3 regions of the Micromonospora sp. DT62 genome follow, and region 3 is predicted to be linked to each of the others. Evidence: predicted binding sites of a transcription regulator. Region 3 holds the regulator's gene; each other region holds the start of a gene.
The links. The regulator HrcA, encoded in region 3, represses chaperone genes, less so after heat shock. The targets are predictions, from matches to a motif close to GGTTNGCACNCTCNNNNNGAGNGTGCNAACC.

Region 1 (5,222 bases), on a different contig from region 3:
AGCACCTCGCCCCCGATGCGTTTCGTGAGCGCGAAGCCCTCGTCGAGGGTCGCCGGGAGTTCACCGTCGAAGAGGTCGGGGGTGTGCACGGTGTGCCCGCCGGCCCGCAACTGTTCGGCGAACTCGCGCAGCCCGTCGGTGAGCCCGCGCAGATGGTGGAACAGGACCACGTCGGCCATCTCTACACTCCTGTCAACAGACGACAACGATCGAATGATCCATGATTCTAGAACGGTCGAGAAATGTCGAGCAATCAGCGGATCCCGGACTACGACCTCGACGAGTTGCTCGTGGTCACCGCGCCCGCGCAGCTTCGCGCGCTGGCCGATCCCCTGCGCGCCACCCTCCTGGAGCTGCTCCTGGAGCGGGCCGCCACGGTGACCGAGCTGGCCCGGGCGGTCGACCGGCCGAAGAGCAGCGTCGCCTACCACGTGACCGCGCTCGTCGACGCCGGCCTGCTCAAGGTGGTGCGGACCCGGCGGGTGCGGGCGATCGACGAGCGGTACTACGGACGGGTCGCCCGCACGCTCTACATCGGTGCGCTCACCCGGCCCGAGGACAGACAGGTCGCGACCGCCGTCAACGGGCTCGCGGAGGCTGTCGCCGAATCCGCCGCCGCCCACGCCGCCGACGACCTGCGCTGCACCCTCGTGCACGCCCGCATCCCGATCGAGGAGGTACGCGCGTTCTGGGCCGAGGTGCAGGCGCTGGCCCGCCGCTTCGCCCAGATCCCCCGCTCCGGCGACCAGGTGTACGGGTTCGTCGCCGGCCTCTACCCCACCGACGCGCCGACCCTTCCCGAGCCCGGCCCGGACCCGGAGCCGAAGCCCGAGCCGGAGCCGAACCCGTAGCCGGAACCCGACCCGGAACCGGAGCTGGGACCCGAGCCGAAACCCGGGCCGGCCGGTTGAGGCGAGCGGGCCGGTCGCGGCATGCCACGGCGGACCGACGTGGACGCGCTCTCGCCGCACGTGGACTCGGCCCGCCAGCGGTACGCCGGCCGGGCGGCGCCAACGAGGGCTCTTCCCCGCCGCCAACAGGGGCTCTTCTTAACAGAAACGCTCCGGTGACCTAGGGTCGGCGTCCATGGACCTGAAGATCGTCGAGCTGGGGCCCGACCGGCGGCCCGCCGTGGTGGAGCTCTGCGGGCGGGCACTGGACCTGCCGGAGGACGCAGCCGAGGCGCCGGCCGTCGTGGACACCCTCTGGGCGCGGGCCGCCGCCCACCGCCCGGTGTTCGCGTGGGGCGCGCACCGGCAGGGGCGTCTCGTCGGTGTGCTCATCGGCTCCCTCGCCGCCGGCGACGGCGACGCCCGTGGTCACGTCGACCTGGTCGCGGTGGCACCGGAGGAGCGGCGGAACGGTGTCGGGAGGGCCCTGCTGGCGACCGCCGAGGCGCGGCTCGCCGAACTCGGCGCGGTGGAGGTGCTGCTCGCCGGGAACCCGCCGTACTACGCCTGGCCCGGGATCGACGTGCGCTACACCCCGGCGGTCTGCGCCGCGCTGGCGCTCGGCTACCGGCAGGACCGGACGGCGTGGAACATGACCGCCGACCTGTCGTACGACGGCTCGCCCGCGCTGCGCCCGACGGAGCCGGCGGAGGCGCGGCTGGCCGGGCAGGGCATCGCGGTCCGCCGCGCTGAGGCGGGTGACCTGCCGGCGCTGGCGGAGTTCGCCCGCGCCACCTTCGGCGGGGCCTGGGACGCCGAGCTGGCCGGCTCGGTGGGCCGGGAGGGGGCGGGCTGTCACCTGGCCGAGCGCGACGGCGAGGTGCTCGGCTTCGCCGCGTACGGGTCGTCCCGGCCGAGCTGGTTCGGCCCGATGGGCACCGCCCCGGCGGCCGAGGGCTCGGGGATCGGCGGGGTGCTGCTGCGCCGCTGCCTGCGCGAGCAGCGGGCGGCGGGCGTGACGGCGGCGCAGATCGGCTGGGTCGGACCGGTCCCGTTCTACTCGGGCAGCGCGGGTGCCCGGATCGAGCGCGTCTTCTTCCTCTACCGCAGGACGCTCGGGGACTGACAACGGGGCGAACGGGATATAGACCCTCATAACGCCATTCGCCCGCATTGGTGATCGTCGCGCCCTACCGTTTCCGGTAGAGGAGGCAGCCATGACCACGGACGACGAACGCCCCGGCCCGTTGCCGTTCGACCGGCTCGACTACGGCGACGCCGAGCAGCAGGCGGAGATGGCCGGCGTCGACGAGCCGGCCGACGAGCCGGTGACGCTGGTCGACGAGCCGGTGCAGATCCCGCAGCCGTACGACCGGGCGCAGAAGAGACGCAACCAACGGCCACTGCCGACGTGACAGCACAAGGGGCGGACCGCTGACGCGGCCCGCCCCTTGCGGCGTTTGGAACTGGACTCAGAAGTCCATGTCCCCGCCACCCGGACCAGCCGGGGCGGCCGGGGTCTTCTCCGGCTTGTCCGCCACGACGGCCTCGGTGGTGAGGAAGAGCGCCGCGATCGACGCGGCGTTCTGCAGCGCCGAGCGGGTCACCTTGGCCGGGTCGATGATGCCCGCGGCCAGCAGGTCGACGTACTCGCCGTTGGCGGCGTTGAGGCCGTGACCCGGGTTGAGGTTGCGGACGTGCTCGACGACCACGCCACCCTCGAGACCGGCGTTGACGGCGATCTGCCGCAGCGGGGCGTCCAGCGCGATCTTGACGATCTGCGCGCCGGTCGCCTCGTCGCCGACCAGGTCCAGCTTGTCGAAGGCGGACTTGCCGGCCTGCACCAGCGCGACGCCACCACCCGGGACGATGCCCTCCTCGACGGCGGCCTTCGCGTTGCGGACGGCGTCCTCGATGCGGTGCTTGCGCTCCTTCAGCTCGACCTCGGTGGCCGCGCCGACCTTGATCACCGCGACGCCGCCGGCCAGCTTGGCCAGCCGCTCCTGCAGCTTCTCGCGGTCGTAGTCGGAGTCGCTCCTGTCGATCTCGGCCCGGATCTGGTTGACCCGTCCCTGGATCTGCTCGGCGTCGCCGGCACCGTCGACGATGGTGGTCTCGTCCTTGGTCACCACGACCTTGCGGGCGCGGCCCAGCATGTCGAGGCCGACGGCGTCCAGCTTGAGGCCGACCTCCTCGCTGATGACCTGGCCACCGGTGAGGATGGCGATGTCGGCCAGCATGGCCTTGCGGCGGTCACCGAAGCCCGGCGCCTTGACGGCGACCGACTTGAAGGTGCCCCGGACCTTGTTGACGACCAAGGTCGCCAGGGCCTCGCCCTCGATGTCCTCGGAGATGATCAGCAGCGGCTTGCCCGACTGCATGACCTTCTCCAGGATCGGCAGCAGGTCCTTCACCGACGAGATCTTGCTGTTGACGATCAGGAGGTAGGGGTCGTCGAAGACGGCCTCCATGCGCTCCGGGTCGGTCATGAAGTAGGCCGAGATGTAGCCCTTGTCGAAGCGCATACCCTCGGTGAGCTCCAGCTCCAGCCCGAAGGTGTTGCTCTCCTCGACGGTGATGACGCCTTCCTTGCCCACCTTGTCCATCGCCTCGGCGATGATCTCGCCGACGCTGGTGTCACCGGCGGAGATGGAGGCGGTGGAGGCGATCTGCTCCTTGGTCTCGACGTCCTTGGCGAGCTTGAGCAGCTCCTCAGAGACGCTGGCCACGGCGGCCTCGATGCCCCGCTTCAGGGCGATCGGGTTGGCACCGGCGGCCACGTTGCGCAGGCCCTCGCGGACCAGGGCCTGGGCCAGGACGGTCGCCGTCGTCGTGCCGTCACCGGCGACGTCGTCGGTCTTCTTCGCGACCTCCTTGACCAGCTCGGCGCCGATCTTCTCGTAGGGGTCCTCGAGCTCGATCTCCTTGGCGATGCTCACACCATCGTTGGTGATGGTGGGGGCACCCCACTTCTTCTCGAGGACGACGTTGCGGCCCTTGGGGCCGAGGGTCACCTTCACGGCGTCGGCGAGCTGGTTCATGCCCCGCTCGAGGCCGCGGCGCGCCTCTTCGTCGAACGCGATCATCTTGGCCATACGGCGTTGTCCTCCTGGACACTCACGGGCCACCCGAGTGTGTGTCCCGGATGGGCCGCCTGGTGTACGCACCTTGGGGACGTCGCCACCTGGCGACGACGACGTCTCCTCGGCCGGGCCGGATAGCCCGCGACGACCGGCCATGTGCCGCAGCCGCGTCTGGGCGCCGCTACGACCGTGGCCCTACCGCCCCGACCATTGGCACTCGCGGTATGCGAGTGCCAATGACTTGTTTAGCACTCTCCCCTGCCGAGTGCAAGCACGATCGCCCCGGTCAGCCGAGTTCGCCGGCCAGCCGCGCGCTGTCCACCGGCCCCTCGTGGGCGCGCTGCTCGGCGTACGTGACGACCAGGCCGACCAGCTGGGCGAGGTGGGTCGGCAGGGCCAGCACCGCGCCCACCAGCGTCACCACGAGCACGCCGACCGCCGTGCCGGGCGACTCCAGCGGGGTGGTGCCGAACGGCAGCGCGCCGATGCCCTCCACCATGCCGGCGGCCCCGCCGCCGACGATCACCGCCGCCCCCACCAGCGCCACCCGGCCGAGCAGCAGACCGAGCCGGTCGTGGAACATGCGGAAGGAACGGCCGATCGGGTGCTGCCGCTCGAACAGGTAGACCGGGCCGGCCATGCTCAGCGCGAAGGCGAAGTAGATGCCGGGGATCACGCAGAGACAGACCCCGAGCCCGATGATGACGCTCATCAGCAGGGTCCAGCCCCAGAGGCCCAGCGCCCGGCGTGCCCCGTAGGAGAGGGCGGCGCCCACGCTCACCGGTTGACCGGCCGCCTGCCGGGTGACCACCCAGGTGCCGGCCGCCCAGCCCAGGCTCTGCACGAAGCCGAAGATGAGGGCGCTGCCGAGCACCACGGACAGCAGGACGACCGTGTCGGTCAGGAAGGTGTCGGGCAGCGCGGCCGGGTCGCCGGCCATGGACTCCTCCCACTTGGCGCTCGGGTCGACGACCAGCGAGAGCATCGACACCACCAGGGCCGGCAGCACCTGGGTGAGCAGCAGGATCGGCAGCAGCAGCCGCCAGCCCCGGCGCACCGCGCCGACGCACCGGCCGAACCAGCCGTTGACGCCCGCGCCGGGCGGGGTGACGAGCAGGTCGGCCGGGTCGAGGCCGTGCCCCGGCGGGTACCACCCGTGGACCGGCTGCCCGGGATACGCGACCGGGGCGCCCGGCTGCCCGGGGTACGCGACCGGGGCGCCCGGGTACCACGGCTGCCCGCCGTACGG
Region 2 (5,222 bases), on a different contig from region 3:
GCGAGCACCCGCCGGACGAAGCCCGCGCTGTCCGGCCGGGTGAGGGCCGTGTCCGCGAGCACCACGTCGGCCGGACGCTCGGCCAGCCGCAGCATCACCTCGGGATCGGAGACGGCCGTCCGCACCACGGCGGACAGCCCGAGCCGTGCCGCCGCGGACGCCAGATGCTGCGCCGCGAGCGGTGTCCGAACGCACACGAGAACCGTACGCACAGTGGTCTCCTCTCCGTCCAGAAGCAGACCATGACCGGGTCGGGTCGCGAGGGGGTTCGGGTAATCCTCCGAACTTTTCCGACAAGTGGGGCATATGCCGCCAGTTGCCGGAAGTTTTCGATCACAGGCGTGTGAGCTGGCGACGGCCCGGGTACGGAGGTCCCAGGCCGGAAACGGCGCGCCTGCGCGGACCGTCGCCCGGACGCCGATTCACCAGGATCTGCGCGGTGCCGCGCGGGAGGAGGGGTGCTGATGTCGAACGTACGCAGACTGCCCGGACCCATCGTCGACCTCTGGGACTGGCAGCGGCTCGGTGCCTGCCGGGGCCGGGACAGCGCGCAGTTCTTCCACCCGGACGGCGAGCGTGGCTCGTCCCGCCTGCGCCGGGAGTCCGGCGCGAAGGCCGTCTGCCGCGCCTGCCCGGTCCGGGCCGAGTGCGCCGCCCACGCCCTCGCCGTACGCGAGCCGTACGGCGTCTGGGGCGGCTTCAGCGAGTCGGAGCGGCTGCGGCTGCTCGCCGTCGGCTGGGAGGACCTGGCCGACCGCCGCCACAGCCGGGTCGACGTGGCCCGGCTGGAGGCCCGCCTGGGCCAGCCGCACCGGTCGACCGTCCCCGCCCAGCGCAAGATCGCCTGAGCCGGCGACCTCCTCGAGACCACACCGACGCCGCGTCCCCGCCCGGGGACGCGGCGTCGCGGCGTTCCCACCCGTGGTTGGCGACGCACCGGCGGGCCGACGGTCACGCCCCCGGCCCGCCGAAAGGCGTCGGGGCGCACCGTCACACGGACGGTGCGCCCCGACTGGGCGTACGGCGAGGGTCAGAAGCCCGGGCCGTGCTGGTGGCCGTGGCCGTGGCTGTGGCCGTGCCCACCGGCAGCGGCCGGCTCGGCCTTCTCCGGCTTCTCCACCACGAGGCTCTCCGTGGTGAGCAGCAGGCCGGCGATCGACGCCGCGTTGGTGACCGCGTTGCGGGTCACCTTCACCGGGTCGAGGATGCCGGCCTTCGCCAGGTCGACGTACTCGCCGGTGGCGGCGTCGAGGCCGTGGCCCCACTCCTTGCCGGCGACCTTGTTCACCACGACGTAGCCGTCGTGGCCGGCGTTCTGCGCGATCCAGCGCAGCGGCTCGACCAGCGCCTTGCGCACGATCGAGACGCCGACCTTCTCGTCACCGGTGAAGCCGAGGTCGTCGTCGAGCGCCGGCAGGATCTGCACCAGGGCGGCGCCACCGCCGGGGACGGTGCCCTCCTCGACCGCGGCCTTGGTGGCGGCGATCGCGTCCTCGATGCGGTGCTTGCGCTCCTTCATCTCGACCTCGGTCGCGGCACCGACCTTGATGACCGCGATGCCGCCGGAGAGCTTGGCCAGCCGCTCGGCCAGCTTCTCCCGGTCCCAGTCGGAGTCCGAGGCCTCGATCTCCTTGCGGATCTGCGCGACCCGGTCGGCGACCTCGCTGGACTTGCCGCCGCCGTCGACGACCGTGGTGTTCTCCTTGTCGACCACCACGCGCCGGGCGGTGCCGAGCACCTCCAGGCCCACCTGGTCGAGCTTGTAGCCCAGCTCGGGCGCGACCAGCTCGGCGCCGGTGAGGATCGCCATGTCCTGGAGCATCGCCTTGCGCCGGTCGCCGAAGCCGGGGGCCTTGACCGCGCAGACCTTGAGGGTCTTGCGGATCGAGTTGACCACCAGCGTCGACAGCGCCTGGCCGTCGACGTCCTCGGCGATGATCAGCAGCGGCTTGCTGTTCTGGAGGACCTTCTCCAGCAGCGGCAGCAGCTCCTCGATCGCCGAGATCTTCTGGGTCGTGATCAGGATGTACGGGTCCTCCAGGACCGACTCCTGCGACTCCATGTCGGTGACGAAGTTCGGCGAGATGAAGCCCTTGTCGAACTGGAGACCCTCGGTCACGTCCAGCTCGGTGTGCAGGGCGGAGCCCTCCTCGACGGTGATGACACCGTCGCGGCCGACCCTCTCCATCGCCTCGGCGATCAGCTCGCCGATGGTGGCGTCCTGCGCGGAGATCGTCGCGACGTGCGCGATCGACTTCTTGTCGGCGACGTCGACCGCGCGGCCGAGCAGCGCCTCGGAGACCTTGGCGGCCGCCGCGTCGATGCCCCGCTTGAGGCCGGCCGGGTTGGCGCCGGCCGTGACGTTGCGCAGGCCCGCGCGGACCATCGCCTGGGCCAGCACGGTGGCGGTGGTGGTCCCGTCGCCGGCGACGTCGTTGGTCTTGGTCGCCACCTCCTTGACCAGCTGCGCACCGAGGTTCTCGTAGGGGTTGGTGAGCTCGATCTCCTTGGCGATGGTGACGCCGTCGTTGGTGATCGTGGGCACACCGAACTTCTTGTCCAGGACGACGTTGCGCCCGCGCGGGCCGAGGGTGACCTTGACCGCGTCCGCGAGGGCGTTGACACCGTGCTCGAGCAGGTGCCGGGCGTCGTCCGAGAAGCTCAGGATCTTCGCCATGAATGTCCCTTCGAAGCGTCGTCGCCCCGGCCCGGCGAGCCGGACCGGGGCGACGACACTGATCGGTTGCTTACTTCTCGATGACCGCGAGGACGTCGCGGGCGGAGAGCACCAGGTACTCCTCGCCGGCGTACTTGACCTCGGTGCCGCCGTACTTCGAGTAGAGGACGGTGTCGCCGACCTTGACGTCGATCGGCACGCGGTTGCCCTTGTCGTCGATCCGGCCCGGGCCGACAGCGAGGACAGTGCCCTCCTGCGGCTTCTCCTTGGCGGTGTCGGGAATCACGATGCCCGACGCCGTGGTGGTCTCAGCCTCGTTCGCCTGGACCACGATCCGGTCCTCGAGCGGCTTGATCGCAACCTTGGTCGCGGTAGTCACGGGCATACCCTCCTGGGGTACTGGTTTCGTTACCGACCGGCAAGCCGGCCAGCGTCAATCTGCCACATGCCACCGGGCGGGGCCGTCGTCGCGGGTGCCGGTCCGCCTGGCGTTCAGCGCCCGGGCCACGGGGCCCGGAAGCTGGCACCCTCAGGGTGAGAGTGCTAATCGCAGGTTATTCCTCGGCTAGCACTCCGTCAAGGAGAGTGCCAACCCGCCGGCCGGCGCGTCGGGCCCGCCGACCACAATGACCGGGTGGATCTCGACCAGTTCGCCGCCCTGCGTACGCCCGAGGGGTCGGCCGCGCTCGCCGCCGCCGCGCGGGTGGCCGGCGGCGATCCGCTGACCGCGGCGGCCGCGCTCCGCTCGACGGGGCTGCCGGCCGGGCTGGCGTCGGCCGCCCTCACCCAGGCCGAGCTGCGCCGCCGGGCGGTCGGCAAGTTCGGGCCGGCGGCGGCGGGGATGTTCCTCACCCGCGCCGGGCTGGAGCAGGCCACGCGGGGTGTCGTCGCGGCCCGGCGGGCCGAGCGGCTGCGGGCCGCCGGGGTGCGCGTCCTCGCCGACCTCGGCTGCGGCCTCGGCGCGGACGCGCTCGCCGCCGCCCGCGCCGGCATCCGGGTGTACGGCGTGGAGGCCGACCCGCTGACCGCCGCGATGGCCGCCGCGAACGCCGAGGCGGCCGGGCTGGCCGAGCTGTTCACGGTGGAGTGCGGCGACGCCACGGCGTTCGACGTGGACCGGGTCGACGGGGTGTTCTGCGACCCGGCCCGGCGCAGGGCGGGCACCGGGCGGCGGATCTTCGACCCGAACGCCTACTCGCCGCCCTGGGACTTCGTGGTCGGGCTGGCCGAGCGGGTGCCGCACACCGTCGTGAAGGTGGCGCCCGGCATCGACCACGCGCTGGTCCCGGCGGGCGCCGAGGCGGAGTGGGTGAGCGTCGACGGCGACCTGGTCGAGGCGGCCCTGTGGTGCGGCGAGCTGGCGCAGGTCCCCCGCCGCGCCACCCTGCTGCGCGTCAGGGAAGGGTCCCCCGTCGACGCTTCCGGTAGCGGAAGGGTCCCCTGCTGTCAGTTGACGGGCTCCGGGGACGCCGAAGCACCGGTCGGCCCGGCGCGCCGCTTCCTGTACGACCCCGACCCGGCGGTGGTCCGCGCACACCTGGTCGCGGAGCTGGCCGAGACGCTGGGCGCGACGCTGGCCGACCCGAGCATCGCCTACCTCTACGCGGACGCGCCGACGCCGACGCCGTTCGCCCGCTGCCTGGAGGTCACCGACGTGCTGCCGTTCTCGCTCAAGCGGCTGCGGGCGCTGCTGCGGGAGCGCCGGGTCGGCCGGGTGGAGATCCTCAAGCGCGGGTCCGCCCTGGAGCCGGAGAAGCTCCGCCGGGACCTGCGGCTGGCCGGGGACGAGGCGGCCAGCCTGGTACTGACCCGGGTCGCCGGGGCGCCGACGGTGCTGGTCTGCCAGCCGGTCGGGTAGCGCGCGGGGCGCCCGGCCTTTTCGGCTCGCGGGTCGCGCGGGGTCGGGTTAGCTTGACCGTCATGGCGGGACAGGGCACTCCGGCGACCGCGCTGCTGACGAAGCGGAAGATCGCCCACAGCACCCATCCGTACGACGTCTCCCCGGACGCGCCCCACTACGGCGCGCTGGTCGCGGCGGCCCTGGGGGTGCCGCCGGAGCGGGTCTTCAAGTCGCTGGTCGCCGAGGTCGACGGCGCGTTGACGGTGGCGGTCGTGCCGGTCACCGGCGAGCTGGACCTCAAGGCGCTCGCCGCGGCGGTCGGCGGCAAGCGGGCCGCCATGGCCGACCGGGCGGTCGCCGAGCGGGCGACCGGCTACGTGCGCGGCGGGATCAGCCCGCTCGGTCAGCGCCGCCGGCTGCCCACGGTGCTCGACTCGTCGGCGCTCGACCATCCCACCGTCTACGTCTCGGCGGGCCGGCGCGGGCTCCAGCTCCAGCTCGCCCCGCAGGACCTCGTCGCCCTCACCGGGGCGGTCACGGCCCCGCTGTCGGCCCGCTGAGCTGCGCCGCTCCCGTCGACCACGAGAGAGCGCTCCCCGGTGGACGACGGCCGGGTGTCAGGGACGTTGCTGAATTGTTACTGCCGACAACAAACTCGCCACCTCGGCGCTCTTGTGCCGACGGCGCGAAGCGGAATACGTTGCC
Region 3 (5,222 bases):
CGCGTTGGCCATCTGATCGGGGTCCAGCGCCACCCGGCCGTCCGCCTGTACCGTGCAGGTCCGGCTGGCCAGGGGGAGGCGCAGCTGCCCGCCCATCTGCCGGATGACGATCCAGATCCCGACCGCGGCGAGGACGACGAGGACGACACCGCCCGCCACGACTGCCCGAGTACGCACCCACACCCCCTGATCGACAGTCCGACAAGCGTACGTCCCTCGTGGTGCCTTCCGGGTCGTCCGACCGGATCTCCACGAGCACCGCTACCGGTCGGCGCCCGCGTCACCGTCGGCGGGCACCCAGCGCGCCGGCCGCTTCTCCCGGAACGCCAGGACGCCCTCGCGTCCCTCCTCCGACAGGAAGTACCCGGTCGAGAGGGTGGACAGCTCGGCGATCTCCGCCCGCAGGTCCGCGGCGGGCGGCCGGCGCAGCAACTGCTTCGCCCCGGCCAGCGCGCCCGGTGCCCCCCGCACCAGAGAGTCGCAGTACCCCGCAACCGCCGCGTCCAGTCCGTCCGCCGGCACGGCGGCGGTGACCAGGCCGATCTCGGCCGCCCGCCGGCCGTCGAAGGTGTCGCCGGTCAGGTAGAGCTCGGCCGCCGCGCGGGCGTGCAGGCGGGGCAGCACGGTCGCGGAGATGACCGCCGGCACCACGCCGATCCGCACCTCGGTGAAGGCGAACGTCGCCTCCCGCGCGCACACCGCCAGGTCGGCCGCCGCGATGAGACCGAGGCCGCCCGCCCGGGCCGGGCCGGCCACCTTCGCCACCACCGGCTTCGGGCACTCCCAGACCGCCGCGAGCACGTCGCCGAGCATCCCGGCCGGCACGGTCCCACTGGCGTACGCGGCGGCCGTCTCCTTCAGGTCCGCGCCGGAACAGAAGACCGGTCCGGCGTGGTCGAGCACGACCACGCGTACGGCGTCGTCGGCGACCGCCTCGGCGAGGCCGGCCAGCAGCTGGGTCATCAGCGGCGTGGAGAGCGCGTTGCGGTTGTGCGGGCTGTCCAGGGTGAGGGTGGTCACCCCACGGGCCGTGGCGACCCGTACGAGCGCGTCGGGAGAGGTCATGGAAGGGCACACTAGTGGCCATGCCCGGCGTCCTTCCAGAAGGCGAATCCGTCCCCGTCGACGGGTCGCTGCCCGCCACCGCCACCCGCGCCGTCGGCGCGCGCGGCTTCGGCGTGTACGTGCACGTGCCGTTCTGCGCCAGCCGCTGCGGCTACTGCGACTTCAACACGTACACAGCCGCCGAACTGGGTGGCGGGGCGGGCCGGGAGGAGTACGCCGACACCGTGCTGGCTGAGCTGGCGCTCGCCCGCCGGGTGCTGGGCGACGCACCGCCGCCCCGGGTGGACACGGTCTTCGTCGGCGGCGGCACCCCGACCCTGCTCCCCGCCGACGACCTGGCGCGGATCCTCGACGGCATCGACCGCACCTGGGGGCTCGCGCCCGGCGCCGAGGTGACCACCGAGGCCAATCCGGAGTCGGTCACGCCCGAGTCGCTGAAGGCGCTGCGGGCCGCCGGCTACACGCGGATCTCGCTGGGCATGCAGTCCGCCGCGCCGGGGGTGCTGGCGATCCTCGACCGCACGCACAGCGCCGGCCGGGCCGTCGCCGCCGCCCGCGAGGCCCGCGACGCCGGGTTCGACCACGTCAACCTGGACCTGATCTACGGCACGCCGGGGGAGACCGAGGCCGACTTCGCCGCGTCCCTCGACCAGGTCGTCGCCGCCGGGGTGGACCACGTCAGCGCGTACGCCCTGATCGTGGAGGACGGCACGCGGCTGGCCGCCCGGATGCGGCGCGGCGAGCTGCCGTACCCCTCCGACGACGTCGCCGCGGACCGCTACCTCGCCGCGGACGCCGCCCTCGGCGCGGCCGGCCTCTCCTGGTACGAGGTGTCGAACTGGGCCCGCGACGAGGCGGCCCGGTGCCGGCACAACCTGCTCTACTGGACCGGCGCCGACTGGTGGGGCCTCGGCCCGGGGGCGCACAGCCACGTCGGCGGCGTGCGCTGGTGGAACGTCAAGCACCCCACGACGTACGCGAAGCGGCTCGCCGGCGGCGAGTCGCCCGGCCTGGCCCGCGAGGTGCTCACGGCCGACGAGGCGCACATGGAGGACGTCATGCTCCGGCTGCGCCTCGCCTCCGGGCTGCCCCTGGACGCCCTCGACGACGCCGGTCGGGCCGGCGCCGCGCGGGCCCTCGCCGACGGGCTGCTGGCCGCCGACGAGCACGCGGCCGGCCGGGCCGTGCTGACCCTGCGGGGCCGGCTGCTCGCCGACGCGGTCGTCCGCGACCTGCTGCCCTGAACCGCGTGCCGGGGCCGGCCGGGGGAGCGGCCGACCCGGGTCACCTGGTGAAGCTGTAGGTCATCGGGTAGCGGTAGAGCACGCCCTCGTTGGCCTTGAGCCCGCCGACGATGCCGAAGATCAGCGGCACCAGCGTGACGAGCATGGGAACGAAGAACAGCACCCCGCAGGTGATCAGCGTGACCACCCAGCTCAGCACCCCGACGATCGTCCAGGTGAGCTGGAAGTTCAGCGCCGCGACGGCGTGCGCCCGCGCGGTCGGCGACTGCTGCCCCCGGACCATCAGCGCGATGAGCGGCGCCAGCCAGCCGAGCATGCCGCCGCCGACGATCACGCCGGCCGCGCCGCCGAAGTGGGCGATCAGGGCCCAGTTCTTGTCCTCGTTGCTGGCGTAGCCGCCCGTCGGCGGTCCGTAGCCGCCACCGGTCGGATAGCCGGCCCCCGGCGCTCCGTAGCCGCCGGGCGGTCCGTAGCCGCCGGGCGGTCCGTAGCCGCCGGGCGGTGGGTAGTCGCCGGGTGGGGGATAGTCGCCGGGCGGAGGGTAGCCGCCCGACGGCGGCTGGTCACCGGTGGGCGGCGGATAGCCACCGGGTGGAGGATGGCTGCCCGGGCCCGGTGCCCCGGACAGTGGTGCGGTGGGGTCGCCGTAGCCGGCGGGGCCGGGAACCCCCGACGGGGCGGTCGGGTCCGGCTGGAAGCCGGGGTCCCCCGCTCCGGGAGGGCGAGGTGGTTCAGTCATGAAGGTCACGGTAGGGGCAGCCGGCAAGGCGGCACCAGCGCGACACCGGCCGGCACGCCCGGAACACCGGCCCCGCGGGGGCGTCGGGCGGGCCCGCGCGGTCGCCGATCGGACTGATCACCCCAGGTCGATCATCGCGCGGGCGGCCCCGCCGACGTAGACTGGCACTCGCTACAGTCGAGTGCCAGCAGCCCGCCCCGGCCCCCCGCGTGCCGGGGCCGACGTGCGACAGGAGGTGGGGAGGATGGGTCTCGACGACCGCAAGCTCGCCGTGCTGCGCGCGATCGTCGAGGACTACGTCGCCACGCAGGAGCCCGTCGGCAGCAAGGCGCTTGTCGAGCGGCACCAGCTGGGGGTCTCACCGGCGACCGTCCGCAACGACATGGCCGTGCTGGAGGAGGAGGGCTACATCCGCCAGCCGCACACCAGTGCCGGCCGGGTGCCCACCGACCGGGGCTACCGGCTCTTCGTGGACCGGCTGTCCCGGGTGAAGCCGCTCAGCCCGGCCGAGCGCCGGGCGATCGAGCGTTTCCTGGTCGGCGCCGTCGACCTCGACGACGTGGTGCACCGCACCGTCCGGCTGCTGGCGCAACTCACCCGGCAGGTCGCCGTCGTGCAGTACCCGAGCCTGGCCCGTTCCTCGGTGCGCCACCTGGAGCTGGTGCCGATCTCCACCACCCGGCTGATGCTGGTCATGATCGCCGACACCGGCCGGGTCGAGCAGCGGCTGGTCGAGCTGCCCGCGCCGATCCCCGCCGAGGACGTCACGGACCTGCGCCGGCTGGTCAACGAGAAGCTCGTCGGCACCCGGCTGTCGGAGACCCCGCCGCTGGTGCAGGCGCTCGTCGAGGAGTCGGTGCCGCACCTGCGCCCGGCCATGACCACCCTCTCCACCGTGCTGCTGGAGACGCTGATCGAGCGGCACGAGGAGCGGATCGCGCTGGCCGGGACGGCCAACCTCACCCGCGGCGGGCTGCTCGACTTCCAGGGCTCCCTGCGCCCCATCCTGGAGGCGCTGGAGGAGGAGGTCGTCATGCTCAAGCTCATCGGCGAGGCGGAGCCGAGCACGACGCGGGTGCTGATCGGCGACGAGAACGAGATCGACAACCTGCGCGCCGCCTCGGTGGTCAGCACCGGCTACGGGCCGGGCGCGACAAGCGTCGGCGGCCTCGGCGTGCTGGGGCCGACCCGGATGGACTACCCCGGCACCATCGCCACGGTGCGGGCCGTGGCACGCTACGTGGGCGAGCTGCTGGCCCAGAACTGACCAGTCAGGGCCGACGGCCGGCTCCGGCCGCCGACCGGCGCAACGCGAGACGAACATGAGGACACGGAACGCAGTGGCCAGGGACTACTACGGCATTCTCGGCGTGAGCCGGGAAGCCTCCGACGACGAGATCAAGCGCGCCTACCGCAAGCTGGCGCGGCAGTTCCACCCGGACGTGAATCCGGATCCGGAGGCCCAGGAGAAGTTCAAGGACATCAACGCCGCGTACGAGGTCCTCTCGGACGACCGGAAACGGCAGATCGTCGACCTGGGCGGTGACCCGCTCGCCCCCGGCGGCGGGGGCGCGGGTGGCCCGGGCGGCCCCGGCGGCGCCGGCCCGTTCGTCGGCTTCCAGGACATCATGGACGCGTTCTTCGGCGGCGCGGCCGGCGGTTCGCGGGGTCCCCGACCGCGTACCCGGCCCGGCGCCGACGCCATCCTGCGGCTGGAGCTGGACCTGCACGAGACCGCGTTCGGCGTCGAGGCGCCGATCACCGTCGACACCGCCGTGCTCTGCACCACCTGCTCCGGCGCCGGCACGGCGGCCGGCACCCACCTGGCCACCTGTGAGGCGTGCGCCGGCCGGGGCGAGGTGCAGTCCGTGCAGCGCACCTTCCTCGGCCAGGTCGTGTCCGCCCGGCCGTGCACGGTCTGCCAGGGGCACGGCACCACCATCCCGCACCCGTGCCCGACCTGCGCCGGCGACGGCCGCGTCCGCACCCGCCGTTCGCTGACCGTCAAGATCCCGGCCGGCGTCGAGGACGGCATGCGCATCCGCCTCGCCCAGCAGGGTGAGGTCGGCCCGGGCGGCGGCACGGCCGGCGACCTCTACGTGGAGATCCACGAGCGGCCGCACGACGTCTACTCCCGTAAGGGCGACGACCTGCACTGCCGGGTCACGGTGCCG

Region 1: a site for HrcA is predicted at 4,182-4,212, ahead of groL (chaperonin GroEL). Genes of this name have one in related genera too.
Region 2: a site for HrcA is predicted at 3,196-3,226, ahead of groES (co-chaperone GroES). Genes of this name have one in related genera too.

What each region holds. Positions count from the first base shown of each region.
Region 1 covers NZ_JBNCOB010000006.1:337,454-342,675, reverse strand. The annotation lists gene ACPXCB_RS12500 (dienelactone hydrolase family protein) at 1-179, opposite strand, end outside; gene ACPXCB_RS12495 (helix-turn-helix domain-containing protein) at 243-851, shown strand; gene ACPXCB_RS12490 (GNAT family N-acetyltransferase) at 1,087-2,016, shown strand; gene ACPXCB_RS12485 (hypothetical protein) at 2,108-2,305, shown strand; gene groL (chaperonin GroEL) at 2,363-3,985, opposite strand; gene ACPXCB_RS12475 (DUF3824 domain-containing protein) at 4,260-5,222, opposite strand, start outside.
Region 2 covers NZ_JBNCOB010000005.1:18,711-23,932, reverse strand. The annotation lists gene ACPXCB_RS09370 (LuxR C-terminal-related transcriptional regulator) at 1-212, opposite strand, end outside; gene ACPXCB_RS09365 (WhiB family transcriptional regulator) at 465-848, shown strand; gene groL (chaperonin GroEL) at 1,031-2,677, opposite strand; gene groES (co-chaperone GroES) at 2,748-3,062, opposite strand; gene ACPXCB_RS09350 (THUMP-like domain-containing protein) at 3,312-4,535, shown strand; gene ybaK (Cys-tRNA(Pro) deacylase) at 4,598-5,077, shown strand.
Region 3 covers NZ_JBNCOB010000028.1:56,287-61,508, forward strand. The annotation lists gene ACPXCB_RS27035 (hypothetical protein) at 1-183, opposite strand, end outside; gene ACPXCB_RS27040 (enoyl-CoA hydratase-related protein) at 262-1,065, opposite strand; gene hemW (radical SAM family heme chaperone HemW) at 1,086-2,309, shown strand; gene ACPXCB_RS27050 (DUF4870 domain-containing protein) at 2,350-3,048, opposite strand; gene hrcA (heat-inducible transcriptional repressor HrcA) at 3,293-4,315, shown strand; gene dnaJ (molecular chaperone DnaJ) at 4,389-5,222, shown strand, end outside.